Regions from separate parts of the Pseudoalteromonas sp. Ps84H-4 genome, predicted to be linked through region 1. Evidence: predicted binding sites of a transcription regulator. Region 1 holds the regulator's gene; each other region holds the start of a gene.

Region 1 (10,248 bases):
GCGTTCTTGAAATTGAAGCGCAAGCTTTACACGAAATAGATCAGTACATCGATGAACATTTCGAGCAAGCTTGTCAGCTAATGTACCAATGCACAGGCCGTATCATCGTTATAGGCATGGGTAAGTCTGGCCACATTGGCAATAAAATAGCTGCCACATTAGCAAGCACTGGTACACCGGCATTTTTCGTTCATCCTGGCGAAGCAAGCCATGGCGACCTAGGGATGATCACTCGAGATGATGTAGTAATGTGCATTTCGAATTCGGGCGAAACCAGTGAAGTGTTAAGCATTATTCCTGTTATTAAACGAATTGGCGCAAAAATGATTTCGCTAACAGGTAACCCTGACTCAACAATGGCAAAGCTCTCTAATGTGCATGTTTGCATTAAAGTTAGCCAAGAAGCATGCCCACTGGGTCTTGCGCCAACGGCAAGCACTACAGCAACCTTGGTTATGGGTGATGCAATGGCTGTTGCTTTACTCGAAACACGTGGCTTTACAGCCGATGACTTTGCATTATCTCATCCCGGAGGCAGCCTAGGTAAGCGCTTGTTGCTTACATTAAACGATGTAATGCACAGTGGTGATGCAACACCAATAGTGCACGAGTCGCAAAGCATTAAAGATGCGCTTATTGAAATGTCTGCTAAAGGGTTAGGTATGACAGCCGTGGTCGCGGAAGACCAAAAACTCTGCGGCTTATTTACGGATGGTGATTTACGTCGTATTTTAGAGCAACGTATTGATATTCATAGTACCGCCATTAGCCAGGTCATGACGCGCTCATGTACTACAGCCAGTGCAGAGATGCTGGCTGCTGAGGCGTTAAATATTATGGAACGCAAACGTATCAACGGCTTGATTGTAATCGATAAAAATAACACACCGATTGGCGCGCTTAATATGCAAGACCTATTAAAAGCAGGAGTTCTGTAAGTAATGACATTCGCCGAGCTATACCAGCCCCTTAGTCCTGATGTAAGTCAGCGTGCTCAAAAAGTTAAGTTACTAATATGTGATATTGATGGCGTTTTTTCTGATGGCCGAATTTATCTTGGAAATCAGGGCGAAGAGCTTAAAGCATTTAATACCAAAGATGGCTTTGGCATCAAAGCACTCATTAATAGTGGCTTTGAAGTTGCCGTTATTACCGGGCGCCATTCACAAATAGTTCAGCAGCGAATGACTAGCCTAACCGTACAGCATATTTATCAAGGCCAAGAAACAAAGCTGATTGCATACCAAGAGTTAAAAGATAAACTTGGCCTAGAAGATGAGCAAATAGCGTACATTGGTGACGATGGCCCTGATTTGCCTGTAATGGAAAAAGTAGGCTTTGCGGTAGCAGTCAATGATGCGCACCCATTGATAAAAAAACTGGCTCACTATACGACCATGCTACCGGGTGGCTTTGGCGCTGTACGTGAATTAACAGATTTACTGATGTTAGAAAACGGTAAGCCGTTAACTAGCGATGGAACCAGCGCATGAATATAGCCCGTATTTTACTGAGTATTGTTTTTGTTTGTTGCATGGTGTGGTTGTGGTATCCGTACTTTAACCAAACAACAAACACAATAAATAGTGAAGACGAGATTATTGCAACTCCCGATTATACGGCCGTTGCACTAAAGCAAACCGCTTATGATGAGCAAGGCAAGATTAGCCATAAAGTGGCCGCTGCGAAAATGGAGCTTTATCAGCAGCTTGGGTTTACCTTTTTTGAGCAACCTATTTTTACACTTTATGGCGACCAGCAAATTTGGCAAGTAAAAGCTAAAGAAGCCACCTTATATGAAAACGATCAGCTTATTTTTGAAGGCGATGTTGTTGCTAAAAACTTAACCCATAATGGCATGATCGAAGATATTAAAGCTGAAAACATTAACGTTGATATAGAACAAATGACCATGTTTTCGAAGCAACCTGTGACGCTAACAGGACCAAATTTAAAAATTACCGGTAAAGGCCTAAAAGCTAATTTAAAAACCGAGATTGTAGAGTTAACTAACCATACACGAACCATATACTATGACCAATAAACTGAAGAAATTACTCCTGATCCCAAGCTTATTGATTGCCTTTTCAGGCGTAGCTGCCGAGCAGACAGGCGCACAAATTAGCATAAGCTCAGATCGTCAAACTGGTAAGCTAAAAGATGGCGTTGGTATATTTGAAGGCAATGTCGAAATTATACATGGTAACCGCCGGATCACAGCCGAACGTCTTGAAGCCCATGGTGGTGATACAGAAGGTACTGTTGAGTTAATTATCGCCACAGGTAAGCCTGCTTATTTTGAAGAAAAGCAAGCAGATGGCACGGTAATGAGCGCCAGTGCAGAAGAAGTTCGCTACGACGTAGCCAAGCGCTTCTTAACTTTAAATGGCGAAGCCGAAGTAACTCAAGCAGGCCAAAAAGTAACAGCGAAAAGTATTACTTATGATATGGCACAACAACTAATTAGCGCAGAAAAAGACGAAAACTCAACAGACCGTGTACACACAATCTTAGTGCCTGTTGACAACAAACAAGACGATAAAGGCCAACCATGAGCACATTAAAAGCAGAGCTTTTAGCAAAAAGCTATAAAGGCCGCCAAGTTGTCAAAAATGTGGGTCTTGAGGTTGAAGCGGGCAGTATCGTTGGTTTGCTTGGCCCAAATGGCGCAGGCAAAACCACCACTTTCTATATGATTGTTGGCTTAGTACCTAGCGATAAAGGCAAGATCAGCATTGATGATAATGATATTACACTTTTGCCAATGCATAGCCGTGCACGTTTAGGGATTGGTTACCTACCACAAGAGTCATCTATTTTTAGAAAGTTAACGGTTTATCAAAACCTAATGGCTATTTTAGAAACGCGTAAAGATTTAAATAAACAAGGCCGAGAAGAAACACTCAACAACTTACTTGATGAATTTAGTATTCAGCATATTCGTGATAGTCAAGGTATGGCCTTATCTGGGGGCGAGCGTCGTCGCGTAGAAATTGCTCGGGCATTAGCCGCAAACCCTAAATTTATCTTGTTAGATGAGCCTTTTGCTGGTGTTGATCCTATTTCAGTGTTAGATATAAAGAAAATTATTGAACACTTAAAAAATCGTGGTATTGGTGTATTAATCACTGACCATAATGTTAGAGAAACCCTTGATGTTTGTGAAAAAGCCTACATTGTTTCTCATGGGGAGCTAATTGCATCAGGAACACCTGAGCATGTTTTAGCTGACCAAACCGTACGCGATGTGTATCTAGGTGAGCAATTCAGGCTATAACCAATAAGCCACCATCTAGCGCATCTGCTAAACTAAATAACAATGACAATAAATCGATATATATTTACCTGTGACTGCACAGGTGTCGATAACACATAAAAGGATTGTTAGGGATACATGAGGCAATCATTACAGCTGCGCATGGGCCAGCAACTTACAATGACTCCACAACTGCAACAAGCAATTCGCTTGCTGCAGCTTAGTACATTGGATCTCCAGCAAGAAATTCAAGAAGCACTTGATAGTAACCCTCTGCTTGAAGTGGAAGAAGCAGATTACAACGATGAAAACATTGGTAAGAACGAGCAAAAAGCTGAATCTGATGATACTCAGCTAAGTGCATCGGCCGAAGAAGCGCCGAGTGAGTACGAACAAGAAAGCAGCGATGCCCTTAACAAAGACACCGTAAGTGACGATTTAGCCATGGATGTGACATGGGATGAGTACATGAGTGCTGCCCCATCAACATCATCAGGTCCAATGCCAGAAGATGAGTCAATTTATCAGGGTGCATCGACTGAAACCCTCCATGAATACCTTATGTGGCAATTACAACTCACGCCATTTAGCCCAACCGATGAAGCGATCGCTGTCGCCATCGTAGAGGCAATTGATGACTCAGGTATTTTAACTGTTAGCTGCGAAGACATAGTCGAAAGTTTTAATCAAAATAATGATGAAGAAGAAATCGAACTAGATGAAGTCGAAGCGGTCTTAAAGAGAATACAGTTGTTTGATCCAGTAGGGATTGGTGCCCGTAGCTTACAAGAGTGCTTATGTATCCAGCTTCGCCAATTCGATGCGAGTACGCCGTATTTAGCTGAAACTAAAATGGTTTTATCTGAGCATATTGAATTATTAGCAAGTCGCGACTATCGCACTTTGATGAAAAAGACTAAGCTTAAAGAAAGCGAACTAAAAGAAGTAATGACGCTGATCCACAGCTTAAACCCTAAGCCAGCAGACAGCATAGTTCGCGAAGAGTCTGAGTACGTTATACCCGATGTATCGGTTAAAAAAGTTAAAGGTCGTTGGGTCGTTGAACTAAACCCAGATTGTATGCCAAAAATTAGAGTGAATAGCCAATATGCAGCTATGTCACGCTCAGTAAAATCGAGCAGCGATAGCCAGTTTATTCGCTCTCATTTACAAGAAGCTAAATGGTTTATTAAAAGCTTAGAGAGCCGTAACGATACACTTTTAAAAGTGACCAATTGTATCGTACAGCAACAACAAGCATTTTTTGAACATGGCCCAGAAGCCATGAAACCAATGGTGCTGAACGATGTCGCAGAAATGGTCGAAATGCATGAATCGACAATTTCACGTGTTACAACACAAAAATACATGCACACCCCTCGCGGGATTTTTGAGTTGAAATATTTCTTCTCAAGCCATGTCAGCACAGAAAACGGTGGTGAGTGTTCATCAACAGCAATTCGCGCTTTGATCAAAAAGCTTATCGCTGCAGAAAACTCAGCTAAGCCATTGAGTGATAGTAAAATTGCAGATATATTGGCTGAGCAAGGAATTAAAGTAGCTAGACGCACAATTGCAAAATATCGAGAGTCTCTAGCGATACCTCCGTCTAATCAGCGTAAGAGTTTGATTTAGACGTTTTACATAGAAGGAAAATGCTTATGCAACTAAATTTAACTGGTCGTCATGTAGAAATCACTGATTCATTAAGAGACTATGTAAACAGCAAGTTTGCAAAACTAGAAAGGCATTTTGACCACATTAATAATGTACATGTCATTCTAGATGTAGAAAAATTAAGCCAAAAAGCAGAAGCAACTTTACATGTAAATGGAGGCGAGCTCTTTGCCTCAACTGCACACCAAGATATGTATGCAGCCATTGACTCGCTAATCGACAAACTAGATCGTCAAGTCATTAAACACAAAGAGAAATTAGCTCGACACTAAATTATGAAACTTAGTTCACTTACTAACCAGGACTGCAGCAAAGCTGCGGTCCTTTTTAATAGCAAAAAAAGAATCCTTGAATATATCAGCGAGCTGGCTCACCAGCAGCTTCCTCATTTATCTCAACAAGACGTCCTTGATGCCTTACTCAATAGAGAAAAATTAGGCAGTACAGGTATTGGTCGTGGCATTGCTATTCCACATGGCCGCATGAGTGGTGCAGAGCAACCACAGGCATTTGTCATAGTGAGTGAATCCCCAATCAATTTTGACGCAATTGATAACCGACCTGTGGATATTTTCGTTGCACTCATCGTACCAGATGGAGACAGCCAACTTCACCTAAAGACCTTATCGACAATTGCTGATAGACTAAAAGATAAAGAGTTTTGTAAACAGTTACGTAGCGCTAAAACAGACCACGAACTGTTTCAGGTCATATCAGCAGAGGCATAAATGGAATTAATTATCATCAGCGGTCGCTCAGGCTCAGGTAAATCGGTCGCTTTACGTGTACTTGAAGACTTGGGTTACTACTGTGTTGATAATATCCCAGTCAACTTATTACCTTCGCTTGTTCGTAGCGTTTCAGACAACTATGACAAAATAGCAGTCAGCATAGATGTGCGTAACTTACCGAAAGAGCAGCAAGAGTTTAATGATATTCTTGAATACCTGCCAGGTTTCGCAAACCCAACACTGTTCTATTTAGACAGTGATGACCAAACTCTGATCAAACGCTTTTCTGAAACGCGACGCTTACATCCTCTATCGATTGACTCGCTGCCACTCGATTTAGCAATTAAGCAAGAAAGAGTATTACTGGATGTACTGATCACGCGCGCTGATTTTATGATTGATACCACCGACCTGAGTGTTCATCAGTTAGCTGAATCAATTCGTGAAAAGATCTTAGGTAAAAAAGATAAAAAGCTGATTATCACCTTTATGTCGTTTGGCTTTAAACATGGTATTCCAAAAGAAGCCGATTACGTATTTGATGCACGTTTTTTACCAAATCCACACTGGGAGCCAGACCTAAAGCCACTCACAGGCTTAGATCAACCAGTAAAAGATTACCTTGCAAGTCATAGCATAGTGCAAAAATTTACATGGCAAATTCAAACATTTGTGCAAACATGGTTGCCTCACCTTGAGCGTAACAATCGCAGCTATCTTACCATCGCAATTGGCTGTACTGGCGGGCAACATCGCTCGGTATATTTAGCGCAGACCATTGGTGATAGCTTTTCAAAAACGCATGCGAACGTAAAAATCCGCCATCGCGAGCAAGATATTTAATTGGATGCCAGATGCACGCAGAAGACACGTTTTTAATTCAAAATAAGCTTGGCTTGCACGCACGAGCAGCCACTGTTTTAGCACAACTTGCTTTGCAATTTGATGCTAAAATTATGCTTTATCAAGACGATAAAGAAGCTGAAGGTGATAGTGTTTTAGCCTTAATGCTACTTGAAAGTAGCCAAGGTAAAGAAGTGCGTGTGGTATGTGAAGGCCCAGATGCAGAGGCTGCACTGAACGCAATTGGAGAATTAATTGCACAACGCTTTCATGAACAAGAATAGCGTTTGCTAAGGCTTAACCGTTTAAGTTAAACTTAGTTCAGGTATTTATAATTCTCTTTAAATATCCTACTTTTATATCGTTCACACCTTAAAAATACAAAGCACTTAATAATTTTATCGCAGTGTGAAGATATCCTGCAAATACACCACTTAGCAACTATGCTGTATTTGCAGAATCTTTATTAATCTATTTTCAGTTGTAAGGACGCCAATGCCAGAAGCCTTTGAACAAGACTACCCACTACAACAACTTAAACAAGTGACCAAGTCACTCAATAGTGGACAATTTGTTCAGGTGCGAGGCATGCTCGCTAAAACAGCTCCGTGTGATACCGCTTTATTATTAGAGTCATCTCCCCATAAAATTCGTCGCATGCTATGGCAGTTGGTAGACCCAGATGTGCGTGGTGATGTTTTAGAAGAACTCTCTGAAGACGTACGTTTAGGTATTATTGCTCAGATGGAGCCTGAGCACATTGCTGCTGCAACCGAAGACATGGACGACGATGACTTAGGTGAAGTTCTTCGTAGCCTTCCTGACACCGTTTATCAAGACGTAGTCAGTGCAATGGACTCGCAAGATAGAGAAAGGGCAACTCAGGCACTGTCGTACCAAGAGCGTTCAGCCGGTGCCCTGATGAACAGCGATACGGTAACAATCCGTCCAGATGTTACCTTAGATGTAGTCCTGCGCTATTTACGCTTGCGTGGTGAACTACCAGAAGGTACGGATGACTTATACGTTGTTGATAAACATAACTGCTTTTTAGGCGCGCTTTCGTTAACCACATTACTGACCAACTCATCGGATAAAATTGTTCGTGATTTAATGGATGAAGAGTGTGAGTCAATCCTAATCTCAATGGATGAAAGTGATGTAGCGCAATTGTTCGAGCGTCATAACTGGATTTCAGCCCCTGTTGTTGATGATAACGCTCACTTGCTTGGTCGTATTACCATCGATGATATCGTTGACGTCATCCGTGAAGATGCTGAGCACAGCATGTTAAGCCTTGCTGGTCTTGACGACGAAGAAGATACCTTTGCGCCAGTACTCAAAAGTTCGCAGCGTCGCTCTATTTGGCTGGGAGTTAACTTATTAACCGCATTGCTAGCAGCAATTGTGGCAAGCTTTTTTGAAAACACCTTAGCAATCTTGCCTATTTTGGCGGTACTAAATGGTATCGTACCTTCAATGGGTGGTGTTGCAGGTAGCCAAACATTAACACTGGTTATTCGTGGTATAGCGGTTGGCCATATCAACCAAACAAACCAACGCTTCTTATTACTTAAGGAACTGGCGATAGGCGCACTGAATGGCGTTATTTGGTCGATATTGATTGCTGGTGTGGTTGCCCTATGGCAATGGGACTTTAAGCTCGGTGCGGTCTTAGCGTTTGCGATGTTTATGAATCTTGTTGCCGCTGGTATCGCGGGTGCGAGTATTCCGTTAATTCTTAAGAAAATGAAAATTGACCCAGCCCTAGCAGGCAGTGTGGTACTGACAACCGTCACCGATATTGTTGGTATTTTTGCCTTTTTAGGCACTGCAACCTGGTTATTGATCTAATATAAAAACGGCCCTTTAAGGGCCATTTATATCTTTTACTTTGCGCGCTGCTTATTTTTACCTACTCTAGGTTTGGTATTGGCCTTTTTAAACTGGCTAAAACCAGTGTGGCGTGTAAGTGCCGCACGGCCTTTACCACCTTTACTATTTGCCGCTTTCTCGTTGCGACTCTCTTCAGGCACCAAACAGTTTGGCCCTTTCCCGATTAGATTCGCTTTGCCCATTTTTCTAAGAGCTTCTCGGATCATCGGCCAGCCGGCAGGATCATGATAGCGTAAAATAGCTTTATGCAAGCGACGCTGACGTGCCCCTTTTGGCACAGGCACTTGTTCAGTATTGTTTTTAATATTACGTAACGAGTTCATCTCGGTATGATAAATTGTCGTTGCGTTGGCCATTGGCGACGGGTAAAAATTTTGTACCTGATCAAGCTTAAAGTCATTGGCCTTTAACCATAGCGCCATGTTAACCATGTCTTCGTCTTTCGTTCCTGGGTGTGCAGAAATAAAATACGGGATCAAATACTGTTTTTTACCGGCTTCTTTTGAGTATTTATCAAATAGCTCTTTAAATTTATCGTAAGCACCCATGCCCGGCTTCATCATCTTAGATAATGGGCCATCCTCAGTATGCTCAGGGGCAATTTTTAAGTAGCCGCCTACGTGATGAGTAACCAGCTCTTTTACATAGCGTGGATCTTCTACTGCTAAGTCATAGCGTACGCCTGACGCAATCAAGATTTTCTTCACGCCTTTCACATCACGGGCTTTTTTATAAAGCTCAATCGTTGGGGTGTGATCGGTGTCCATATGCTTACAGATATCAGGATAAACACATGATAAACGTCGGCACGTGCTCTCGGCCTTTTTGCTCTTACAGCGCAATTTATACATATTCGCTGTTGGGCCACCTAAGTCAGAAATTACCCCTGTGAAGCCCGGTACTTTGTCACGAATTTGCTCAATTTCATCAATAATTGATTGCTCTGAACGGCTTTGAATAATGCGTCCTTCATGTTCTGTAATCGAACAAAAAGAACAACCACCAAAGCACCCGCGCATAATGTTCACCGAGGTTTTAATCATTTCATAGGCAGGAATTTTTTCATCGCCATAGCTTGGATGTGGAATACGCTGATATGGCAAACCAAATACGCCATCCATTTCTTCAGTTTCAAGCGGAAATGCAGGCGGGTTCACCCAAATCGAACGGTCGCCATGGCGTTGAAACAAGGCACGTGCACAACCTGGGTTTGTTTCTTGGTGCAAAATACGCGACGCATGGGCATAAAGCGGTTTATTTACACTCACTTGCTCATACGCTGGTAACTTAACGTAGGTCTTTTCCCATGGCTTAGGACGCGCAGGCTGAATAGTGATTGGCTTGGCAGCCTCTGCGCTTAAATCAATACCCGCTTGTTTAAACTCAGATTTACTACAACCGACATCATCTGCACCATACGGGTTTGGAATTGGATCAATCTTACCGATTTTATCGATAGCCGTAGAGTCACTGCCACGCCAGCCCGGCAAAGGCTCTTTTCGAATAACCGCGGTACCACGAATATCTTGAATGGTATCAACCGACTCACCACCAGCAATTCGGTGTGCAACTTCAACAAGCGGACGCTCGGCATTACCGTAAATTAGAATGTCTGCTTTGGCATCAAACAAAACACTTCGGCGTACTTTTTCTTGCCAGTAATCATAGTGCGCAATACGACGTAAACTCGCCTCAATACCACCAATAATTAACGGCACATCTTTATAAGCTTCACGACAGCGTTGGCTATACACAACCACAGCACGATCAGGACGTTTACCACCTATGTTACCCGGCGTGTATGCATCATCATGGCGCATACGCTTTTCAGCAGTATAGCGGTTG
Region 2 (10,248 bases), on a different contig from region 1:
TGCTTTGGCGAATCATTTTTTGTTCTGCAATAGTGGCATCAACACTGGCTACAGCGACTTGTTGATCGATTAAATATTGCGGGTCAGCTTTATTGTAAAAAGCAAACATGCTGGCTGCGAGAATGCCGGCAAGTAAAATAAAGGCAACAAAAGACCAGCCTTTTGCTTCTTTTAAACCATTAAAGGCTTTACTCGGGCTGATAAAAATATCAACCAAAGCGGTCATAACATTTGATGATTTCATTTTTTATTCCTTGTTTTATAACATTTGTTTTTAGGTACTAAAATATCCTGTTTAGTAACAAATTAGCAATTTGTTTTGTAACTGTATGTTAACAGATGTGATTAGTAAATCTGTGATAAGGTTAAGCGGTTAATTTGAGTCGAGTTTATTAGGAAAAGTAGGTCGTTATGGCGAATTGTAATGTACGTTGTATTGATGAGTTGGTATTGGGGTTTTGGCGTTTGTTAGATTGGCAGATAACGCCACAGCAATGCTTAAGCTTTTTAGAAAATGCAATCGATATGGGGGTTTCACATACCGATCATGCTGACATTTACGGTGAATACGGTTGTGAAGCTGAATTTGGCAAAGCACTTAAACTAAAACCAAGCATTCGTGATGAAATCAAAATAATCACCAAGTGTGGTATCAAGCCTGCCTTTGCAAGCCTAGGGTTGCAAGGCAAAGCAAATCATTATGACTCAAGTGCCGCGCATATTATTGCCTCAGCACAGCAGTCACTTAAAAACTTCAATACTGATCGTTTAGATGTATTACTTATTCATCGTCCTGATTACTTGATGAATGCCGATGAAATGGCAGAAGCATTTAATACCCTAAAAGCAAATGGTGATGTGATTGATTTTGGTGTGTCTAACTTTACGCCATCGCAACTTAGCTTGTTGCAGTCGCGTTTAGACTTTGAGCTTGTGACTAATCAAATTGAGTTTTCACCTTACGAAATGAAAGCGCTTGACGATGGTAGCTTAGACCAATGCCAATTGCTTGATATCAAACCTATGCTTTGGTCACCATTAGCAGGGGGTCGTTTATTCTCAAGTGATGATGAAAAAGCGGTACGTTTACGTGCAGTGTTAGAGCAGGTTGGTGCTGAAATTGGTGCTACTGCCATTGATCAGGTTGTTTATGCTTGGCTGTTAATGCACCCGAGTGCACCGTCTGTGGTACTCGGTACGGGTAATATTGAGCGTGTTAAATCAGCTGTTGAAGCTAAGCAGCTTACTATGAATCGTGAACAATGGTATCGCATTTGGCAAGGCTCAACCGGTCATAGTGTGCCTTAAAACGTAAAGTCCAAAACGAGAAAAGGGCCTTACGGCCCTTCGTGTTGCAGCAAGTAACACATTCTTTATAAAGTGAAGTCAACCGCGTAAGCGACGTACACTTTTACATCTGAACCATCAATATCGTTGTCGGCAAGACCAAATGTAAAGCCATCTTTAGATACTGAAACACCGTAGTCGATGATGTCATCATCACCGATGAAATCACCAGAGTAATGGCCAACATGAAGAGCCATTTCTGCGCCAGTACTTCCTACTGGGAAGCTGTAGTCAGCATTTAAATAAAGTGAATCACCAAAATCTGTACCGTCACCGCTTGCTGCTGATGTTGCTAATATTGCTGCACCAAAGGTGAAGCTGCCCATGCTGATACTACCGTAGATTTCTGAAAAATCAGCATCAGCAGATGATGCTGCATCTGGATACGCATAATATATATAACCAACGTCATAGCTAACGGTTTCATTAATGTCACCGCCAAAACCAGCATAAAGATCTAACTCGTAAGTCATGTCTTCAGCCCAGCTTGCATTCGATACCCAAGTACCTGCATAAAAGCCTGATTCATTAGCGTAATCGATGCCGCCTTGGATAGCTGCATCGCCGCCTGTTTGTTCTTGGCCACGCCACAAGTAGTTAGAAGTCGCTGCTGCATTAGCTGTTACTTCAGCATAAGTATATGTAGAGCTTAACGTTAATAGCGCAATTGCGCTTGCTGCGAACGTTTTTTTTAGTTTTAGCATGTTTCTGTATCCTGTTGTTATGTTGATTTTGCCCTAGTTCAGGTTGCAGCCTGATTATTGTTTGCGGACATAATTATGTGTTGTCTGGATACGATGTAGCACTGGTTGTGCCAAGTTACTTTTGGAAGGGATATTTTATGCTTAACTACTTTAAAAACAGCCTATTAAGCTTACTATTTTTTAAAAATTAGTTTTCTTTGAATTATTCATGCGCACTTGCGTGGTGCAAAAAATAACCTGGTTGCACAATTGCGAAGCAACCAGGTTTTTCTTGTTTGAGAGTGACTTAGCCAAAAATTGCGCGCATTAAGCTAATAGTCTCTTCAACGCTACGACCTTTTTCAACTTCGCTGATGATAGAGTCACGTTTAGCCTTGATATGTTCAGGGATATCGTCACTTGCTAATGCACGGTCTACCAGTATCTCAGCTGATTCTTTGCCACGGCGTACCGTCTTTTTACCTGCTGAGCTCGTTGTACTCTTAGGTTTGTTTAACAACTTAATATAATTAGAGTTATCTGCGGTGCTCTTATCTGCATAATAGAAGAAGCTCGGTAATAGGGCTTTGATTTCAACTAAAGATTGCTCAAGCTCGTTTGCTGCGCTGGCCATTTTGAACCAAGGCATACTATGAATTGCTTCGACTATATCTTGCCAGTAGCGCTCAAAATCGCGGTTATTTAGCTTTGTAATGCCTAATGCCGCACAAAGGGCATCAAGTTTACTATTTACGATTGGTGTAAACACGTCAGGTCGGCGCATCGCAAGTAAGCGAGTAGCAGGAGCAAGCGTTGGTTTTTCATCGCTGCCATTAAATGCCATGAAGTAGGCAATCATAAAGTGTTGATAATGTTCTTGAGTTACCTCGCCCTCAAGTGGAATGTGTGCAAGAGCCTCATCGAACGCACCAGGTAAATCACTCAACATTTGGTGGAAACCTTTTGCGTTCTTGGTAGAAGCAAACCATTCAACGTCGAAGTTATAGCTGCTTGGGTCAAGTGAGGCACTGTGTTTACCTGAAAACGCTAAACGGTCTTCTGGGATCATCTCTTTCAGTGATTGCGATTTAATTGCAGCAATGTAATTAGCTAAGCGTAGTTGCTCATCAAGTGCTATTAGCTCTTTATGCTGCTCGATGAAGCCTGCGATAACCGGCCATGGCGCAACCCTTAAGGTTTTTAACTGCAAAAAGCTGATTGCAGAAATTAATAAGTCATGAAGTTTTTTTAGCGTAGGAAGTTGCTTATCTTCTAATAGATCGTAATTAATGCGATCGCGGCTTGCACTTAATAGCTCATAGCACCAACCTAAAAAGTCTTCAGGATGATTTTCTACTTTAACTGCCATTAGGTTTAAGCTGATATCAGAGGCTTGCTTGAGGATGTTTTGATAAATTTGACTTTCTTGCTCGCCAAGCGCCATTTTTGACGGTGAAATAAGCAGTTTCTTCATGCTTAATCGATACTCCAGTTTTGACCAAGTTGGGTTGTTTAATTTTAGTACACAGGGTGCAAAAACAACAGGGTCGTGCATCATACCGAAGTAATGAAATGATGCAATCTTACTGATAATTTATAAGTAAGATTGCCACTGATTTTTAGATTAATCGTTGTCATCGAGTGTAAATAATTGCTCAACGGCCACTTCAAAGTGAGCAGCAATTTTTAACGCAATAATCACTGAGGGTATAAAGCGGCCTGTTTCAACTGTGCTAATAGTTTTACGTGATACTGCAATGGCATCAGCAAGTTCTTGCTGCGATAACCTCTTATCTTTACGGAATTTAGCGATATTATTTTGCACTTTTACACCTAGTCTCTACTTTGCCAAATAATTGATACACCATATATTAAACACATCAAGGCAAGGTAAAATGTGGCCATCATGCTATGAGATACATTTAAAGCAAGTTCATCAGACAATAAAAAAATAGCCCCCATGCTAAAAAGTAATCCAAGGACAACATGTTTATAAGCGATGGTATCAATCGTATTTAAAAATTCATCCTTATACGTAAGACGATAGCCAAGTTTCCATGTAAATCCACCTCGAATCACAAACATAAAGAATGAACCAATAAATGCGGCACCACCAATAAACAGTAAAGGAACTGATGTTTGCTTGAGCATTGGGTAAACACTAATAATTAATAACGTGACTCCCATGAATATTGAAAACCATGCGTTATGACTCATAAACTTTTCTTCCGTTTTGATATCTTGCTTAGACATAATCGTTTCCTTTTATTTTCAACTCAAATGTAACCTACAGGTATCAATGTAACCCTAAGGTATCATTTGGTCAAGAACTTTTTGTAACCTATAGGTATCAAATAGTTTCAGCGCTGATTCATATTCTTGTACCTAAGCTTGTTTACAAACCTTTTTGTGTGTTGGGCAATGCAATTGCGCCTAACTCCCGCTATGATAAGAACATTGTTTGCCCATTTTTAAGGATGATTATGAAAACCTTACTGAAAATCGTTGGTGTCATTTTCGTATTACTAATTGTATTGGTAGTCGCAGCACCATTCCTCATACCTACAGACGCGATATTTAATAAAGTATCGGAGCAAGTAGAACAAACCACAGGTCGTAGTCTGACAATTAATGGCGATAAAAAGCTGTCGGTATTTCCATCATTAAAGCTCGAACTGAATGATGTACACTTTGCCAATATGCAAACTGGCTCGCAAAAAGATATGGCAAGCATGCAGCAACTTGCTATCCGTATCCCGTGGATGTCGCTATTTGGCGGTGAGTTTAAGCTAGATAAGTTTGTTATTAACGAACCAACGATTTTATTAGAAACCGATAAAAATGGTAAAGCAAACTGGCAGTTATTTGATGCCGTTGCTGAGCAACCACAGACAGAGCAGCAAAAAAGTTCTGGCGCTGTTAACTTACCAGATAACTTTGATATCGAACTTGGTGAAGTAGCAATCTATGGCGGCACTTTCACTTACCTAGATGGTAAAACCGGGGCCAAACAACAGATAAGTGATTTAGAATTAGCCATCTTATTACCTTCTCTTCGTAAGACTCTCGAGTTAAAAGGCGGTATTACTTATATGGGTGAGCGCTTTAACTTAGATGTCACGCTAGATACACCAGTAAAAGCGATTGAAGGCGAAACCTTTAATGTCAGCACAGAGCTTGATTCTCGCCTAGTCGATTTGAACTTTAAAGGTGCAATTGCAGAAATGGGCAATGACGTGCAAGGGCTTCTTTCTGTTAGCGGTGATTCAGTTAAAAACATTGCAAGCTGGCAAGGTGTTGAGCTTAATGCAAAAGAAAATGCGTTTAATGCCTTTAATATAAAAGGTTCAATGCATCTAAAAGGGCAGCAGTTTAAACTCACTGAGCTACTTGCCACGTTAGATGAGCTACAAATTAAAGGTAAAAGCGATATTAAGCTTGGTGACCGTTTAGCTGTGAATGCCGATATTGATTTAGGAATGCTTGATTTAAACCCTTACCTACCAGAGGGCGTAGCTAAAGAAGAACAAGCAGAGCCTGCAGCAGATGCGCCTGCACAGCCAATTGTTTGGGATGATACTGCAATTGATATGAGCGGCTTAAACGCACTAGATGCAAATGTAGTCGTGCGTTCAAGTGGCTTAAAAGCAAATGATATTACCCTTAGTGAAAACCAGTTAACAGTGAGCCTAAAAAATGCCGTGGCTAAAATCAGTCTAGATAAGTTTGTTGCTTACGAGGGTAATGGTAAAGGTGTAATCACGGTCAATGCCAAGCAAACACCTTATAAAATTAGTACTAACTTTTCTTTAGATAAAATTGATGCACAGCCATTACTGACTGATGCGGCCGGTTTCGATAAGTTGATGGGTAAAGGCTCTCTAAACTGGGATCTAACGACCACAGGCCAAAGTCAAAAGAGCTTCATCAATGCCTTGAATGGTAAGTTAGCCTTTGAGTTTGCTGATGGCGCAGTGAAAGGTGCCAACATTGCAGAAATGGTTCGTAAAGCCAAAGAGCTCATTAAAGGTAACTTAAGTGCGGTATCAGAAGGTTTAGATACTGGCTTTGATAACTCACAGCAAACAGATTTCTCGGCATTGCAGGGTAGCTTTGTATTCACTAACGGTGTTGGTGAAAATAAAGACTTGTCACTACTTAGCCCGCTTATTCGTATTACTGGCTCAGGTAAGGTTGATTTACCAATGACGACAGTTGATTACCGTTTAGTAACAGGTATTGTTGATTCAATCGAAGGGCAAGGCACGACCGATGACAGTACAGGGTTTAAAATTCCACTGCGTATCAAAGGTCCATTCCATGATGTTGGCTATAAGCTCGATGTAAGTGATGCGGCTAAAGAAGAAGTGAAAGAAAAAGCCAAAGATAAAATTAAAGACAAATTAAAAGGTCTATTTGGTAATTAATAAAAATTTAATTAAAGTCAAAAACAGGGCGCATTTGCGCCCTGTTTGTTTTATAATCAATAACAAACCAGCAAGCTGCTGTAATTCCTCAATGCAGGCATTGCGATTAATTCCAAATTAATTAAAAAATAACCTACCACTTCCTTGCCATTGCTGCTACAATTGCCCGCCCTTAAGAGACAACTTGCTTGTTTTTTGAGTGGAATTTAACCGAAATGTCTTGATTTTAAACAAAATTAAGGCGTGTTGTAATTTCTACACCGGAGGTCATTAACATGATCCAAATGCAAACTCAGCTGGACGTTGCTGATAACAGCGGCGCTCGCAAAGTGCAGTGTATTAAAGTCCTTGGCGGTTCGCACCGTCGCTATGCAGCGGTTGGCGATATCATCAAAGTTTCTGTAAAAGAAGCAATTCCTCGCGGTAAAGTGAAGAAAGGTGATGTTAAAAACGCGGTAGTTGTGCGTACTAAAAAAGGCGTTCGTCGTCCGGACGGTTCTTTGATCCGTTTCGATAGCAATGCGGCTGTTATCTTAAACGATAACTTACAGCCAATTGGTACTCGTATCTTCGGCCCTGTGACTCGTGAACTTCGTACTGAAAAGTTCATGAAAATCGTTTCACTAGCACCAGAAGTACTATAAGGAGTCTATCATGGCAGCAAAAATCCGTCGTGATGACGAAGTAATCGTACTAGCAGGCAAAGACAAAGGTAAGCGCGGTAAAGTGCTTTCAGTTGTTGCTGAATCTGGTCGAGTATTTGTCGAAGGCATCAACTTAATCAAGAAGCACCAAAAGCCTGTTCCTCAGTTGAACCAAGCTGGCGGTATTGTTGAGAAAGAAGCGTCTATCGACGTATCAAACGTTGCGATCTACAACTCGGAAACGGGTAAAGCAGATCGTGTAGGTTTCAAGATTGAAGATGGTAAGAAATTACGTATCTTTAAATCTACTGGTAAAACTATCTAATAGTTGGAGTAGAATGATGGCGAAACTGCATGAAGTATATAAAGACAAAGTAGTTGCTGAGCTTCAAGAGAAGTTTGGTTTCAGCTCTGTCATGCAAGTCCCTCAGATCGAAAAGATCACATTAAATATGGGTGTGGGCGAAGCTCTAGCTGACAAGAAGATCCTAGATAACGCTGTTGCGGATCTAGAAGCAATCTCTGGTCAGAAACCTCTAATCACTAAAGCACGCAAATCAGTTGCAGGCTTCAAAGTGCGTGAAGGTTACCCAATTGGTTGTAAAGTAACCCTACGTGGCGAGCGTATGTGGGACTTTTTTGAGCGTTTGGTTTCAATCGCTATCCCACGTATTCGTGACTTCCGTGGTGTAAGTGCTAAGTCTTTTGATGGACGTGGTAACTACAGCATGGGCGTACGTGAGCAAATCATCTTCCCAGAAATCGATTATGATAAAGTAGACCGTGTACGTGGTCTTGATATCACTATCACTACTTCTGCGAAAACAGATGATGAAGGCCGTGCGTTGTTAGAAGCGTTTAACTTCCCATTCAAGAAATAAGGGTAGGGTTATGGCAAAGAATTCTATGAAAGCGCGCGAAGCAAAGCGCACTAAATTAGTTGCTCAGTATGCTGAAAAGCGTGCGGCACTAAAAGCTATCATCAGTGATGTTAATACATCTGACGATGATCGTTGGGACGCGGTATTAAAGCTACAAGCTTTACCACGTGATTCTAGCCCTTCACGTCAACGTAATCGTTGTAACGTTACGGGCCGCCCACATGGTTACCTTCGCAAATTCGGCATGAGCCGTATTAAAGTTCGCGAAGCAGCTATGCGCGGTGAAATTCCTGGCCTTAAAAAGGCTAGCTGGTAATAGTATCACGGGAGTAAGACTATGAGCTTGCAAGATCCTATTGCGGATTTGTTTACACGTATCCGTAACGGTCAGTCAGCGAAGAAAGTATCAGTAACGATGCCAACTTCAAAACTGAAAGTAGCAGTAGCTAAAGTATTAAAAGATGAAGGTTATATCGCAGATTACGCTGTAAGCGGTGAAGCGAAGCCTGAGCTTTCTATCGAATTAAAATATTTCGAAGGCAAAGCTGTTATTGAAAATATCCAGCGTGTTAGCCGCCCTGGTCTACGTATCTATAAGAAACGTGACGAATTACCAAAGGTAATGGGTGGTCTTGGTATCGCTATCGTATCAACTTCTAAAGGCCTAATGACAGACCGCGCAGCACGTAGTGCCGGCGTTGGTGGTGAGATCATTGGCTTTGTAGCTTAATCGGAGGGGAACTATGTCTCGCATAGCAAAGGCACCAATCAATGTTCCTGCCGGTGTAGAAGTTACATTAAAAGGCCAGGACATCACAGTTAAAGGCAAAAACGGTGAATTAACTCGTACTATCAACGACGCTGTTGAAGTTCAAGTTAACGACAACGTTATTACAACTTTACCTCGTGAAGGCGTAGCTAATGCATGGGCACAAGCAGGTACTGCTCGCGCTCTAATCAACAACATGGTTGTTGGTACGCATGAAGGTTACGAGAAGAAACTTCAGTTAGTAGGTGTTGGTTACCGTGCAGCAGCTAAGGGCAAAGTATTAGACTTAACTCTTGGTTTCTCACACCCAGTTAATTTCGAAGTACCAGAAGGTATTACGATTGAAACACCAAGCCAAACAGAAGTTCTAGTTAAGGGCGTAGACAAGCAGTTAGTTGGTCAAACAGCTGCTAACATCCGTGCATACCGTAAACCTGAGCCTTATAAAGGTAAAGGTGTTCGTTACGCGGACGAGAATGTACGCCGTAAAGAGGCTAAGAAGAAGTAAGGTAAGACGATGGATAAAAAAACAGCTCGTCTACGTCGTGCTAAACGCACTCGTAGAAATTATATTGAACAAGGCACAACGCGTCTTGTTATCCACCGCACGCCACGTCACATTTACGCTCAAGTAGTTACTGCTGAGGGTACTGTACTGGCTGCTGCTTCTACTGTTGAAAAAGCAATTAGCGAAACAGTTAAAGGCACAGGTAACGTTGCGGCTGCTCAAGCAGTTGGTAAAGCGGTTGCTGAACGTGCAGCTGACAAAGGCATCGAAAAGATTGCTTTTGATCGCAGTGGCTTTAAATATCACGGCCGTGTGAAGGCGCTTGCTGATGCAGCGCGTGAAGCCGGTCTGCAATTCTAGGAGTAGACAATGGCTAACGTAGAAGCAAAGCAACAACAGCCTGATTTGGCTGAAAAGCTAATCGCGGTAAACCGTGTGTCTAAAGTGGTTAAAGGTGGTCGTATCTTTAGCTTCACTGCACTAACTGTAGTTGGTGACGGCGCAGGTAAAGTAGGTTTTGGTTATGGTAAAGCACGTGAAGTTCCAGCTGCAATTCAAAAAGCAATGGAAAAAGCACGTCGCAACATGATCAGTGTAGACCTTAACGGTAACACGCTACAGCACCCAATCAAGGGTCGCCACGCGGGTTCTAAAGTATACATGCAGCCTGCTTCTGAAGGTACAGGTATCATCGCCGGTGGTGCGATGCGTGCAGTACTAGAAGTAACTGGTGTACAGAACGTATTGTCAAAAGCATACGGTTCAACTAACCCGATCAACATCGTTCGTGCAACGATTGCTGCTCTAGAGAACATGAACTCTCCAGAGTCAATCGCAGCTAAACGTGGTCTTAGCGTTGACGAAATCACGGGGTAAACCATGGCTAATAAAACTGTAAAAGTAACACAAGTAAAGAGCTCTATCGGTCGTTTACCGAAGCATAAAGCTACATTACGTGGTCTTGGTCTACGTCGTATCAATCACACTGT
Region 3 (10,248 bases), on a different contig from region 1:
GCGATTAATGAGCAACTGACGGGCTGGCAGTTACCTGAATCAGAGTTTGATAATCAAACTGTTAGCCTTGCTCATCTGTTATCTCATACTGCGGGGCTTGGTGATGGTTTAGGCTTTGCTGATATTGAGCTAAATGAAACCGTACCAAGCTTGCTTGAGTCGCTAAACAAGCCGCTATCATCAACGGGTGTGCGTGAAATTAAAGTCACCAAGCCTGTGGGCGACTTTCAGTATTCTGGGGGCGGCTATTTGATGCTAGAGTTGCTGGTAGAAGAGAAAACCAATCAACACTTTGCAACTTGGATGAATGATAACGTCTTTAAGTCAGTTAACATGACTGATGCCAGTTACGATGTACTAACTGAGTTGGACAACATCGCACCTGCTTATGATAAAAGCGGGCAAGCTGCTGGGCATTTTCAATACGCATCGGCAGCGGCAACAGGTTTACTGGCAAGTAGTCATGATTTAATAGCCTTAGTTAACGCATTAACATCACCTCAAAAAGGACAGTTAAGCTCACAAATGATCAGCACTATGCGAGCGCCTTTGGCAATTAGCTTTGGGGCACCAATTTGGGGGCTAGGTACCATGCTTTATGCACCAACAGCATCGGGAGATTTTGTCTTTGGTCATGATGGCGCAAATGAGCCGGCAATAAATAGCACGCTTCGCATTAACCCCGATAACAATGATGCAATCATCGTACTTAGCAGCGGCGGTGAACATATTGCATCAAAACTCGGTTATGAATGGACGCTCTGGCAAACCGGATACCCCGACTTTTTAGCGTTTGATGTTGCCCTGCAAAGCGCTTTTGTACCTTGCTTAATAGGCCTTGGCGTCATCTTCATAGGTATGATTATTGTGCGTTTCAAAAAACGAAATAAGTAAATGATGTAAGGTCTTAATTATTTTCTACTTTACCTTTTAATTCGTTGCATTGTCATTGTTCATTAACGTGAACAGCTATAGTATTTGTTTTAAATTGATTTATCAGGGTAGGGCAAATGTTACGATTTTTTTCTATAGACCAAGGTGTGATCACAGAAACTGAGCCAGCTGCAGATACGCCTCTTGTTACTTCTATTAAAAATGCCCACTGGATTGACACCATAAATCCGACTGAAGAAGAGCGACAAGCGCTAGCAAGCACCCTTAATATCACCTTACCCGGCGCTGATGATGTCGAAGAAATCGAGGCATCTTCCCGTTGTTTTATCGACCACGAAGGCCTACATGTGCATGCGCTTTTTATGTCACCAAATGAAGGACGCTTTAATACGGTGACCGTGGCTTGTTTGTTAAAAGACAACTGTTTGCTGACAATCCGCGATGATGAATTAGCCGATTTTCGTTTATTACGACTTCGCGCTCGTAAAGGGCAAGTGGCGTGTGATAATCCAAAGCAACTTTTAGTGACTCTGTTTGACCAAAAAGTCGAAAACCACGCTGATATGCTTGAAGATATGCATCACCAGTTAGAAAAACTCAGTGCCTATGTACTTGAAGAGGACGACTCAGATTTAGAAGAAGCCGTCAGCCGGATCTCGCGCCTTGAAGATAACAACGGTAAGGTGCGATTATGTTTGATGGATACGCGCCGAAATATTTCGTTTTTACTGCGTCATTTAGGTGCACCAACTGAAGACCGCGAGTCACTACGTGAAATTGTACTCGATATTGATACCCTTATGTCTCACTGTACATTTTTGTTTGATAAGGTGAATTTCTTAATGGACTCGACTCAGGGTTTTATTAATATCGAACAAAACCAAATTATTAAAACCTTCTCAATTGCCTCTGTGGTGTTTTTACCTCCGACCGTCGTTGCCAGTATTTATGGCATGAATTTTAACAGCATGCCTGAACTGCAATGGGCATGGGGTTACCCGTTTGCAATTGGCATCATGTTGCTGTCTGGCTTTGCACCTTATTTGTTCTTTAAACATAAAGGTTGGCTGTAGCAAAGCATAAAAAAGCCCAGCAAATGCTGGGCAAGGGGTCTTCGGATAGACTTTGCGGTTTTAGCCTTTCAATTCGCCAGTAGACGATTCGATATGCGCACGAACAAACCATTGGAATTGTTCTAGATCAGCCAGTTGGCCGGTGATCATATCTTCAGAAACTGGGTCTAACTCAGCAAGCTTTTCGATAGCTGCACGGTGATCTTTATTAACGCCGTTATACACTTTATCAAGCGCTGTTAGATGGTCAGTGACTAAGCCTTTGCCAATTGAGTAGTCTTGCCAAGTGCGACGATCAACAATTGATTGCGGTGTGCCAACAGGTACGCCGCCCATGGTTGCAATTCGCTCTGCAATCGTATCAGTCATCTCTTGCACTGCGCTTACTTGTGGGTCTAGCATTTCGTGTACACCAATGAAGTTAGGACCAACAACATTCCAGTGAATGTGTTTTAAAGTGAGGTGTAAATCGATTAAAGCGACCATACGCTGGTCTAAAATTGCAATCGTGTCAGCTGCAGCTTGGTCTTTAACACCGGGTGCTGTAAATTCTGCGATTTTTGATGATGAATTACTCATTACTCCTCCGAGATTATCTATAAATTTCCTTTCGCTTTTAGTTTAAAAGCGCGCTTGATTAGGTAGAAGCAAACGTTGTGCCTAAAATGGTATTTTAGTAACCAATTGAATTTAAAGGGTTAATTTTGTTTTGTTTTGAGGTGGAGTGGTTGTGATGAGGTATGAGTATGAAAACTCTGCACACCTTCTGTAAAAAATTCAGTGTGCAGATACAAATTTACGACTTAAGAAAGTAATGCCGCCGCTAAACGAACAAAGTCAGATGAGGTTAGAATTCCCACTAAGTTGTTATCTTTATCAACCACAGGCATGCAGCCATGACGATTTTCAACAAAAAACTTAGCAACTTCGTGTAGCGGCTGCTCTGGCGAGATACTGGTAAAATCAGTGGCCATAATATCAACCACTTTAGTTTGCTTTTCTTTGCGTTCAAGGGCGCTGGCGCTGTAATTCGCCATGATATTCATTACCTGAGCAATCATGATTTTTTGCGTTAACATGCCAACTAAACCACCGTGCTCATTGATCACTGGAATATGGCGGACATTTTTCTCTTTCATTAGATTATGCGCGTCATGCAGGGTATTTTGCGCGCTAATGGCGAATGGGTCTGGCGTCATTAAATCACTAACTAGGTGTGTCATGGCTAAATCCTTACAATTAATCAAGCTGTGGTAAGTCTAGCGCTTATCGAGTTAATTGCACTTTAGTGAGATCAAAGTTTTAGTGATTAACTGTGCATGTACCTGCATTACTTTGCTGACAATAATGAAAGTCTAGATAGTAGTGAGACTTAGCTGGTCGCTCACCTTTTGTTAGGTATTGATACATCAATTCGGCAGACAGGCGTCCCATTTCAAATGGATTTTGACCAATATTAGCCGATGATAATCCTTGTTTTAATACTTCTAATTGCATTTGTTCTGTATCGGCAGAAACAATGACCACCTCTTTACTGGCAATACGTTGTTTCTGTTTAGCAATCACTTTTGCGTAGTTAGGATTAAATTGGGCAAAACCTGCTACAGCTAAAAATAGTGGTGGGTTTTCAATATTAAGTAGTTTGTCGAGCTGACCCAGTGATACTTCACGTTTTCCTAAACTATATAAAGGGCAGCGGTCAAACTCGCTCCAGCCATTTTCACCAGTTAAGCGTTTATCTTTTTGCCCTGATAACGCATAACGAACACCTTCAATGCGTTTGTTCAAATTAGGTGTTGTGGAATGTCCAGATTGAATACAGACTTGGTTAATTTCTTTGTCAGTGAATTTTTTTAGTTCGTTCCCTAAAGCCACACCATAATCAAAATTATTAGTACCCACATAGGCTAAACGATACTGCTGATCATCTTCGAGCAAATCAGAGTCAAAGGTAATTACAGGAATATTATTGTCTTTAAGCTTTTTTAAAGCGCGTTCAACAAGGTAATTAGAGTCTGTAGTAGCGATTAATAAACCACTAATGTTGTTTCTGCGCACGAGGTCGGTGATCACTAATACTTGCGTGCGGATATCTTGAAAGTCTTTAGGGCCATCGTAAATACATTCAAAATCGAGATGCTGTTTTGCAAATTGCTCACACCCTTTAAAGGCTTGCTGATAGAAGCTATCGTTTTTGGTTTTACCCACAACAGCACAACATATTTAGCCTGAATCGGCAGGGCAAAAAGCCATAAGCTGGCACAAATAAACAACCAGTTTAATTTAAAATTTAATAATACTTTTAAAGACATAGCACTACATATTGCAATTTAAGTATAAGCACGCACTAATTATAGTGGTAGAGTTTGAATTTACAAGATTAATACAAAAGCATTTGTCTATTTAGTATATTTGGTTCTTTATTCTGGTTTTAGGTGTTGATTTCGACTCGATTACGGCCATTATTTTTCGCTTTATAAACCGCTTTGTCTGCGCGGTTCACTAAGCTTTCAAAGCTGTCATTTACTTGCCAGTTAGTTAATCCAAAACTAGCGGTAACCGATATACGATGCTCTTGAAAAGCTATTTGACTGGCTTCAATGGTTTTACGAAGACTGTCTAAAAATTGTCTTGCTGAGCTGATGTCGGCTGCAAAGAATAGCAGTAAGAATTCTTCACCACCAAGGCGGCAACATAAGTCTTCTTTTTTTAAATGGTGTTTCATTAAATCAGAGAACACTTCGAGTACTAGATCACCGCCATCGTGACCGTATCTATCATTAATTTGCTTGAAGTAATCAATATCAACAACGCAGGCATAAAGGCTAGAAGTTTGGTTCGGGCTGAATAATTGCTGTTGTTCGATAATAAATTGCAGTCCGCGGCGGTTATAAAGTCCGGTAAGCGGATCCTTTAAAGACAGCTCCAAATAACGTTTCTTTTCGTCAACTAATAGTGTCGTGATGAGTCCAAGACCTGTCATAACAAATACGGTTGCATGGGCAATTACAGTAAGTGAATAAAGGGTTGCTAAGTTGTGCTCATGGGTAATGATACTCAGTTGTGAAATGGGCACTAACAGTAAGATACATTGCGCCATCGACAACACAGTATTGCCTATATTTTTCTCACATACAGCACGCTTTGTTGTGTAGTAAATCAGTGCAGGTAGCACGCTTAATGTATAACAAGCTTCGACTAAGGCCAGTTGGTTAATATTTTGAGTAAGGATGGCAAATACAGAAAAAATAGCCCCATGAGCAATAATTATCTTATTAAATCGACAGGGTTCGTCGTGGTTATAAATAGATAATTGCAGCAATGTCATGGAGATCATATAAATCACCACACCAGAGCGAAAGCTCGGCGCAAGGTTGAATAGATCTTGGATCCAAAGCCATGCAAAGCCAATTACACCGAGGTAAAAGAATAGATTAAATAGGTAAATTGAGCGGTTATTAAAACTACTGCGCATCAGGCGCGTAGCTATAATGGAGCAGGTTACTACCGTAATAAGTAAGAAGACGAAAAAGCCGTGGTAAAAGTAATTCTCTACGTTACTAGCCATGAATCGCACTGAAAAGATCTAGATAAATAAATCTTAGCACAGGGTAAATTTCTCATCTTAAAATCTTAAAATACGACTGCCAAAGGCTATGTACGTAATACTTCCTAGCAAATCTTGCTCATTTAAAACAAACTAAACATCACTGAAGCGATTAATAGTATTGCCATTAAGTAGTTAAATGCTTTTAAGCGCTTTGGGCTGGCAAGCCAGTGTTGAAGCTTGTCGCCAAGTAGAGTCCACGAGCTGACGCATGGCAGGTTAATTAAACCAAATACGAGGCTTACTACTAACACAGAGGTGAGGTTTTTGTCTGGGGCATACAAGCTTACTGCGCTTAATGCCATTGCCCATGCTTTTGGGTTCACCCATTGAAAAAGTGCAGCCTGAATAAAGGTAAACGGCTTACTTTCACTATTGGCTTTTTGTTGAGCGCTACTTGTGGCAATTTTAAACGCCAGATAGAGTAAATAAGCAATACAAAACACTTTTAATATCAAGTAGCTTGGTGGAAATAAATCAAATAGTTGCATGATGCCAAGGCCCACTAGAACCAGCATCAACATAAAGCCAAGCGTCACGCCAAGTAAGTGTGGTGTGGTTCTTTTAAAGCCAAAGTTGGCACCTGAGCTCATCAACATTAAGTTATTCGGTCCAGGAGTAATTGATGACACCAAGGCAAATAACGCCAGGGCTGTTAAAATTTCAAAACTCATTGCTATCTCTCCACTTTAATTTTATGCAATTATAAGTTGAATTAAGCGCAATTTTTGCGCTTAATGTTGTTATATGTATTCAAAGTTCACAACATAAAATGAAAAAAGATAAGATTAACGATAGAATATTGCATGAGCTTAAACGCAATGGTCGAATTGCCAATGCGGAGCTGGCAGATAAAGTGGGTTTATCGCCATCGGCATGCCTTCGTAGAGTGCAAGAATTAGAAAAACTTGGGGTTATTGCGGGGTATCGGGCGGTTATTAATAATCAGGCTGTGGGCCTAGGATTTATCGCTTATGTTGGGGTTGGCTTAAATGAGCACTCAACAGTATCTCAGCGAGCATTCGAGCAAGCCCTTGAGTTTATTGATGAAGTAAAAGAGTGCCACAATGTAACTGGCTCGTTTGAATATTTGCTGAGAGTCGAGACGGCAGATCTTAAGTCTTATAAAGCGTTTCATGCTGATGTGCTCGGCTCTATCCCACAAGTACGCACCATTACAACGCATGTAGTAATGGAATCACCTAAAGATGAACGTGCATAACGACAGAGTTTAAGCTTTTTAGTTGTTATTACTGATTTATAAAAACACATAGGCAGCAGTAAGCAGATACATAGCCATGCCTCAGTTACTGAATTTGCATCAAAACGTGTGTTAAATGCAAGCGCCGTCTAGAAAGCACGTTTTACGCAAACTCTAAATCAATATTTTTTAATGCTGCACGGGTTCAATCACTAAAATCAAGCTTTATGACAATTTCGTGAAGATTGTGATAATGTAACTTTTTATCGTTTCTTTGCTTTATAATGCCATTTTATTTGTATGATAAACTTGGGTTTAGCTTGGAGTTAGTATGGTTTCACGTCGAGATTTTTTAGTAGGGGCGGGCACGTTAGCCTTTTTAGGATTATCAAAAAGTGCCATAGGAAAGGTGTCATTAGGTGATTTAAAAACAACGGCTGTCGGCTTTGGCCCGTTAATTCCCGATCCAGATAAGTTGCTCGATTTACCTGAGGGCTTCAGTTATCAAGTCGTTTCAAGTTTAGGTGAGAAAATGTCTGATGGCTTTACGGTACCTGATAAAGCCGATGGCATGGGCTGCCTTGCACTTGGTAATGACCGTGTTGCATTAGTGCGAAACCATGAGCTAAAACCAAAAGATTTAACGAAAGCTGAAGCAAGTATTGCTAACCATAAAACGCCCCTGGCTTTTGATACTAACAGTGACGGGGTGGCGTTACCCGGTGGCACAAGTCATATCATTTATAACCTAAAAACCCATCAAAAAGAGCAAGAGTACTTGTCATTGGTCGGCACTATTCGTAACTGTTCTGGCGGTATCACGCCATGGGGCACCTGGCTTACGTGCGAAGAAACCACCGATACTAAAGCCGATGGATTTAACCAAGACCATGGTTATATTTTTGAAGTACCCGCAAGTAGCAAAGGCTTAATTAAACCTGAGCCGTTAAAAGCCATGGGTCGATTTAACCACGAAGCGGCTGCCGTTGATCCGCGCACAGGCATTGTTTATTTAACTGAAGACAAGGGTGATAGCGTCTTTTATCGCTTTATTCCAAAAGAGTATGGCAAGCTGCAAAAAGGCGGGCAACTACAGGCTATGGTGGTAAAAGGTCAGCCACAATTCGATAGCCGGAACTGGAACAATAAAGCCATGAGGCTACATCAAGAGCTTGAGGTTGAGTGGGTAAATCTAGATAACCCAGAAAGCCCAAAAGACGACTTACGATTACGTGGATACAAGCAAGGCGCGGCACTGTTTGCTCGCGGTGAAGGTATTCATTGGGGTGATAAAGAGCTTTATTTTTGCTGTACCAATGGTGGTAAAAAACAACTTGGTCAGGTTATGAAATATCAACCATCAGAATTTGAAGGCACCGATAAAGAAGCACAGCAACCCGGTAAAATCTCGTTGTTTGTAGAAAGTACCAGTAAAACCCTCTACAACTTTGGCGATAACTTAACCGTGTCACCTAATGGGCATTTAATTGTCTGTGAAGACCAATACACCGATGTGGTTGATAACCATCTTCGTGGTGTTACACCTCAAGGCCAAGTTTATAATTTTGCCCGTTTGGTTGCGCAAACTGAGCTGGCAGGTGCCTGTTTTTCACCGGATGGAAGTACCTTGTTTGTAAATGTTTACTCACCTTCTAAAACGCTAGCTATAACAGGCCCATGGCACCAGTTTAGTGTTTAATTCTGTAGGCACTCTTATATGAGTGCCTCAATTTACTGGAAGCTGTTAATATAGTTGGTCCGCATAGCCATGAATTCTAATTATTCTTACAGTTCACTTTATTAGCATGCTTGGCAATCCATTTAGTCATTTTTTTCATTAAAGCGGGTGGAAAATCATGGCCCATTCCGGGCACAACTTTTAACTTACTGCGCTTTATTAACAGAGCGGTGTTGATGCCCGCAGACAGTGGCATAACAGGATCAGCACTGCCGTGAATCACTAACGTTGGGGCTTTAATCTTCTTTAAAAGTTGCTCGCGATAGGGCGTTGCGGCAATGGCTGCAAGCTGACGTTTAAAGCCAGTTTGATTCGTGTGGGCACGCTCAATATAGCGCTCAGCATTGGCATATAAAGCGTGTTCATCTTGTGGGTAGGCCGGGCTGCCAATGAGTTGGTTCAGCCGAACATTGTAATCAATCGCAGCTTCTTTACTACTGCTGCGGGGGCGTATTTTAGCGAGCTTTACCAACAGGTTAATGTTTGAACCCGAAAACGATAACGGCGAGCTGCTCGACATAATTGAAGTTAAGCTCAGTACACGTTTTTTATACTTTGCCGCGGTAATTTGCGCAATCATGCCTCCCATCGAAGCCCCCACTAAGTGCGCTTTTTTGATAGCCAGTGCATCCATTAATTCTTTTACATCGCGAGCCATGTCATCGAGCGAATAGGGCAGCTTTGTGCGAATGGGTAATCGGCGGCTAAGCCAATGCTTTACAAGACTCGGCTTGCCTAATTCATCTAATGATGAAGATAGCCCTGCATCACGATTATCAAAACGAATAACCCTAAAGCCTTTTTCGACCAAGCCAAAATAAAGCGACTCTGGCCAAACGGTAAATTGAGCACCTAAGCCAATAATTAAAATGATCACCGGCGCATTTTTATCGCCTTCATCTTGATAACTAATACTGATACCACTGGCTGTAAGGATATGTTCCATAGACTGACAAATAAGCTTACGCAGGTATCATCAGCTTAGTGTGTGAAGTTGGCAGTTTAGTGACAGAAAGAAGAATAGACAGCATATGGCTACATGCTGTCTATTGTCAGGGAGTTTTATTAGAAGTAAGCGGTAACGCCAATCCAGAAGTTACGGCCTTTATCCTTAACGTTGTAGTCGTCTGTGAATGTAACTTCGCTAACTACACCGCGGCCTGTTAGGTATTCATACTCACCATCGCCATTTAGGTCGGTATAGCTAGTGCTATACGAGGTGAAATCTTCGTCTAATAGGTTGTTTACGCGGGCATTGATTTGCACGTACTCATTTACATAAAACTGCGCACCTAAATTAAGTAGGTTGTAATTTTTGTAGTACAGCGCTTTGTCGTGCACGTTATCCCAGCCGCGGTAACGGTCTGAACGATATACACCTTGTAGGTATAGGTTTATAAAGTCAGTCGCTTTCCAGTTTAAGGTAAGGTTTGCCATGTGCTCAGCTGAGTTCGTTAATGGCTGACCTTGTTCTGGGCCACTCTTTTGTTCGCTATCAGTCCAGGTGTAGTTACCGTTAATCGATACTGTTTTGGTGATAGTATATTGTCCTGCAATTTCAACACCTTGTAGATCTACTTCGTCGATATTGATTTTTTGGCTGTAGCTATCGTAGCCAAGCTGATCGTACTGACCTAAGTTCACACAAGGGCGCACATCGTTAGTTTGTTCACAGCTTAAAATAGTGTCGCCGCGGGCAATTTTGTCTTCAAACTTGGTGTTGTAGTAAGTCACA

Evidence for each region. Region 1 encodes sigma-54, which starts transcription at its own class of promoters, with help from an activator protein. Its sites were predicted from a motif close to GTTGGCACGNNNNTNGNNT; they were not measured.
Region 2: a site for sigma-54 is predicted at 2,148-2,166, ahead of NH454_RS14135 (TorF family putative porin). Genes of this name have one in related genera too.
Region 3: a site for sigma-54 is predicted at 2,613-2,631, ahead of dps (DNA starvation/stationary phase protection protein Dps). Genes of this name have one in related genera too.

Annotation. Positions count from the first base shown of each region.
Region 1 is NZ_JAMXSK010000019.1:83,904-94,151, reverse strand. Features, by position in the region: gene NH454_RS16330 (KpsF/GutQ family sugar-phosphate isomerase) at 1-938, shown strand, start outside; gene kdsC (3-deoxy-manno-octulosonate-8-phosphatase KdsC) at 942-1,493, shown strand; gene lptC (LPS export ABC transporter periplasmic protein LptC) at 1,490-2,044, shown strand; gene lptA (lipopolysaccharide transport periplasmic protein LptA) at 2,034-2,555, shown strand; gene lptB (LPS export ABC transporter ATP-binding protein) at 2,552-3,277, shown strand; gene NH454_RS16305 (RNA polymerase factor sigma-54) at 3,395-4,891, shown strand; gene hpf (ribosome hibernation promoting factor) at 4,918-5,205, shown strand; gene ptsN (PTS IIA-like nitrogen regulatory protein PtsN) at 5,209-5,661, shown strand; gene rapZ (RNase adapter RapZ) at 5,662-6,507, shown strand; gene NH454_RS16285 (HPr family phosphocarrier protein) at 6,519-6,791, shown strand; gene mgtE (magnesium transporter) at 7,003-8,361, shown strand; gene NH454_RS16275 (YgiQ family radical SAM protein) at 8,397-10,248, opposite strand, start outside.
Region 2 is NZ_JAMXSK010000016.1:5,918-16,165, reverse strand. Features, by position in the region: gene NH454_RS14145 (YIP1 family protein) at 1-244, opposite strand, end outside; gene NH454_RS14140 (aldo/keto reductase) at 412-1,308, shown strand; gene NH454_RS14135 (TorF family putative porin) at 1,374-2,051, opposite strand; gene NH454_RS14130 (hypothetical protein) at 2,338-3,504, opposite strand; gene NH454_RS14125 (helix-turn-helix transcriptional regulator) at 3,655-3,855, opposite strand; gene NH454_RS14120 (hypothetical protein) at 3,864-4,283, opposite strand; gene NH454_RS14115 (AsmA family protein) at 4,514-6,457, shown strand; gene rplN (50S ribosomal protein L14) at 6,733-7,101, shown strand; gene rplX (50S ribosomal protein L24) at 7,112-7,426, shown strand; gene rplE (50S ribosomal protein L5) at 7,443-7,982, shown strand; gene rpsN (30S ribosomal protein S14) at 7,993-8,298, shown strand; gene rpsH (30S ribosomal protein S8) at 8,320-8,712, shown strand; gene rplF (50S ribosomal protein L6) at 8,726-9,259, shown strand; gene rplR (50S ribosomal protein L18) at 9,269-9,619, shown strand; gene rpsE (30S ribosomal protein S5) at 9,629-10,135, shown strand; gene rpmD (50S ribosomal protein L30) at 10,139-10,248, shown strand, end outside.
Region 3 is NZ_JAMXSK010000007.1:113,484-123,731, reverse strand. Features, by position in the region: gene NH454_RS08790 (serine hydrolase domain-containing protein) at 1-894, shown strand, start outside; gene corA (magnesium/cobalt transporter CorA) at 1,011-1,967, shown strand; gene dps (DNA starvation/stationary phase protection protein Dps) at 2,028-2,546, opposite strand; gene NH454_RS08775 (CBS domain-containing protein) at 2,771-3,190, opposite strand; gene NH454_RS08770 (substrate-binding domain-containing protein) at 3,270-4,175, opposite strand; gene NH454_RS08765 (GGDEF domain-containing protein) at 4,399-5,535, opposite strand; gene NH454_RS08760 (LysE family translocator) at 5,658-6,248, opposite strand; gene NH454_RS08755 (Lrp/AsnC family transcriptional regulator) at 6,347-6,796, shown strand; gene NH454_RS08750 (alkaline phosphatase PhoX) at 7,107-8,474, shown strand; gene NH454_RS08745 (alpha/beta hydrolase) at 8,551-9,459, opposite strand; gene NH454_RS08740 (TonB-dependent receptor) at 9,579-10,248, opposite strand, start outside.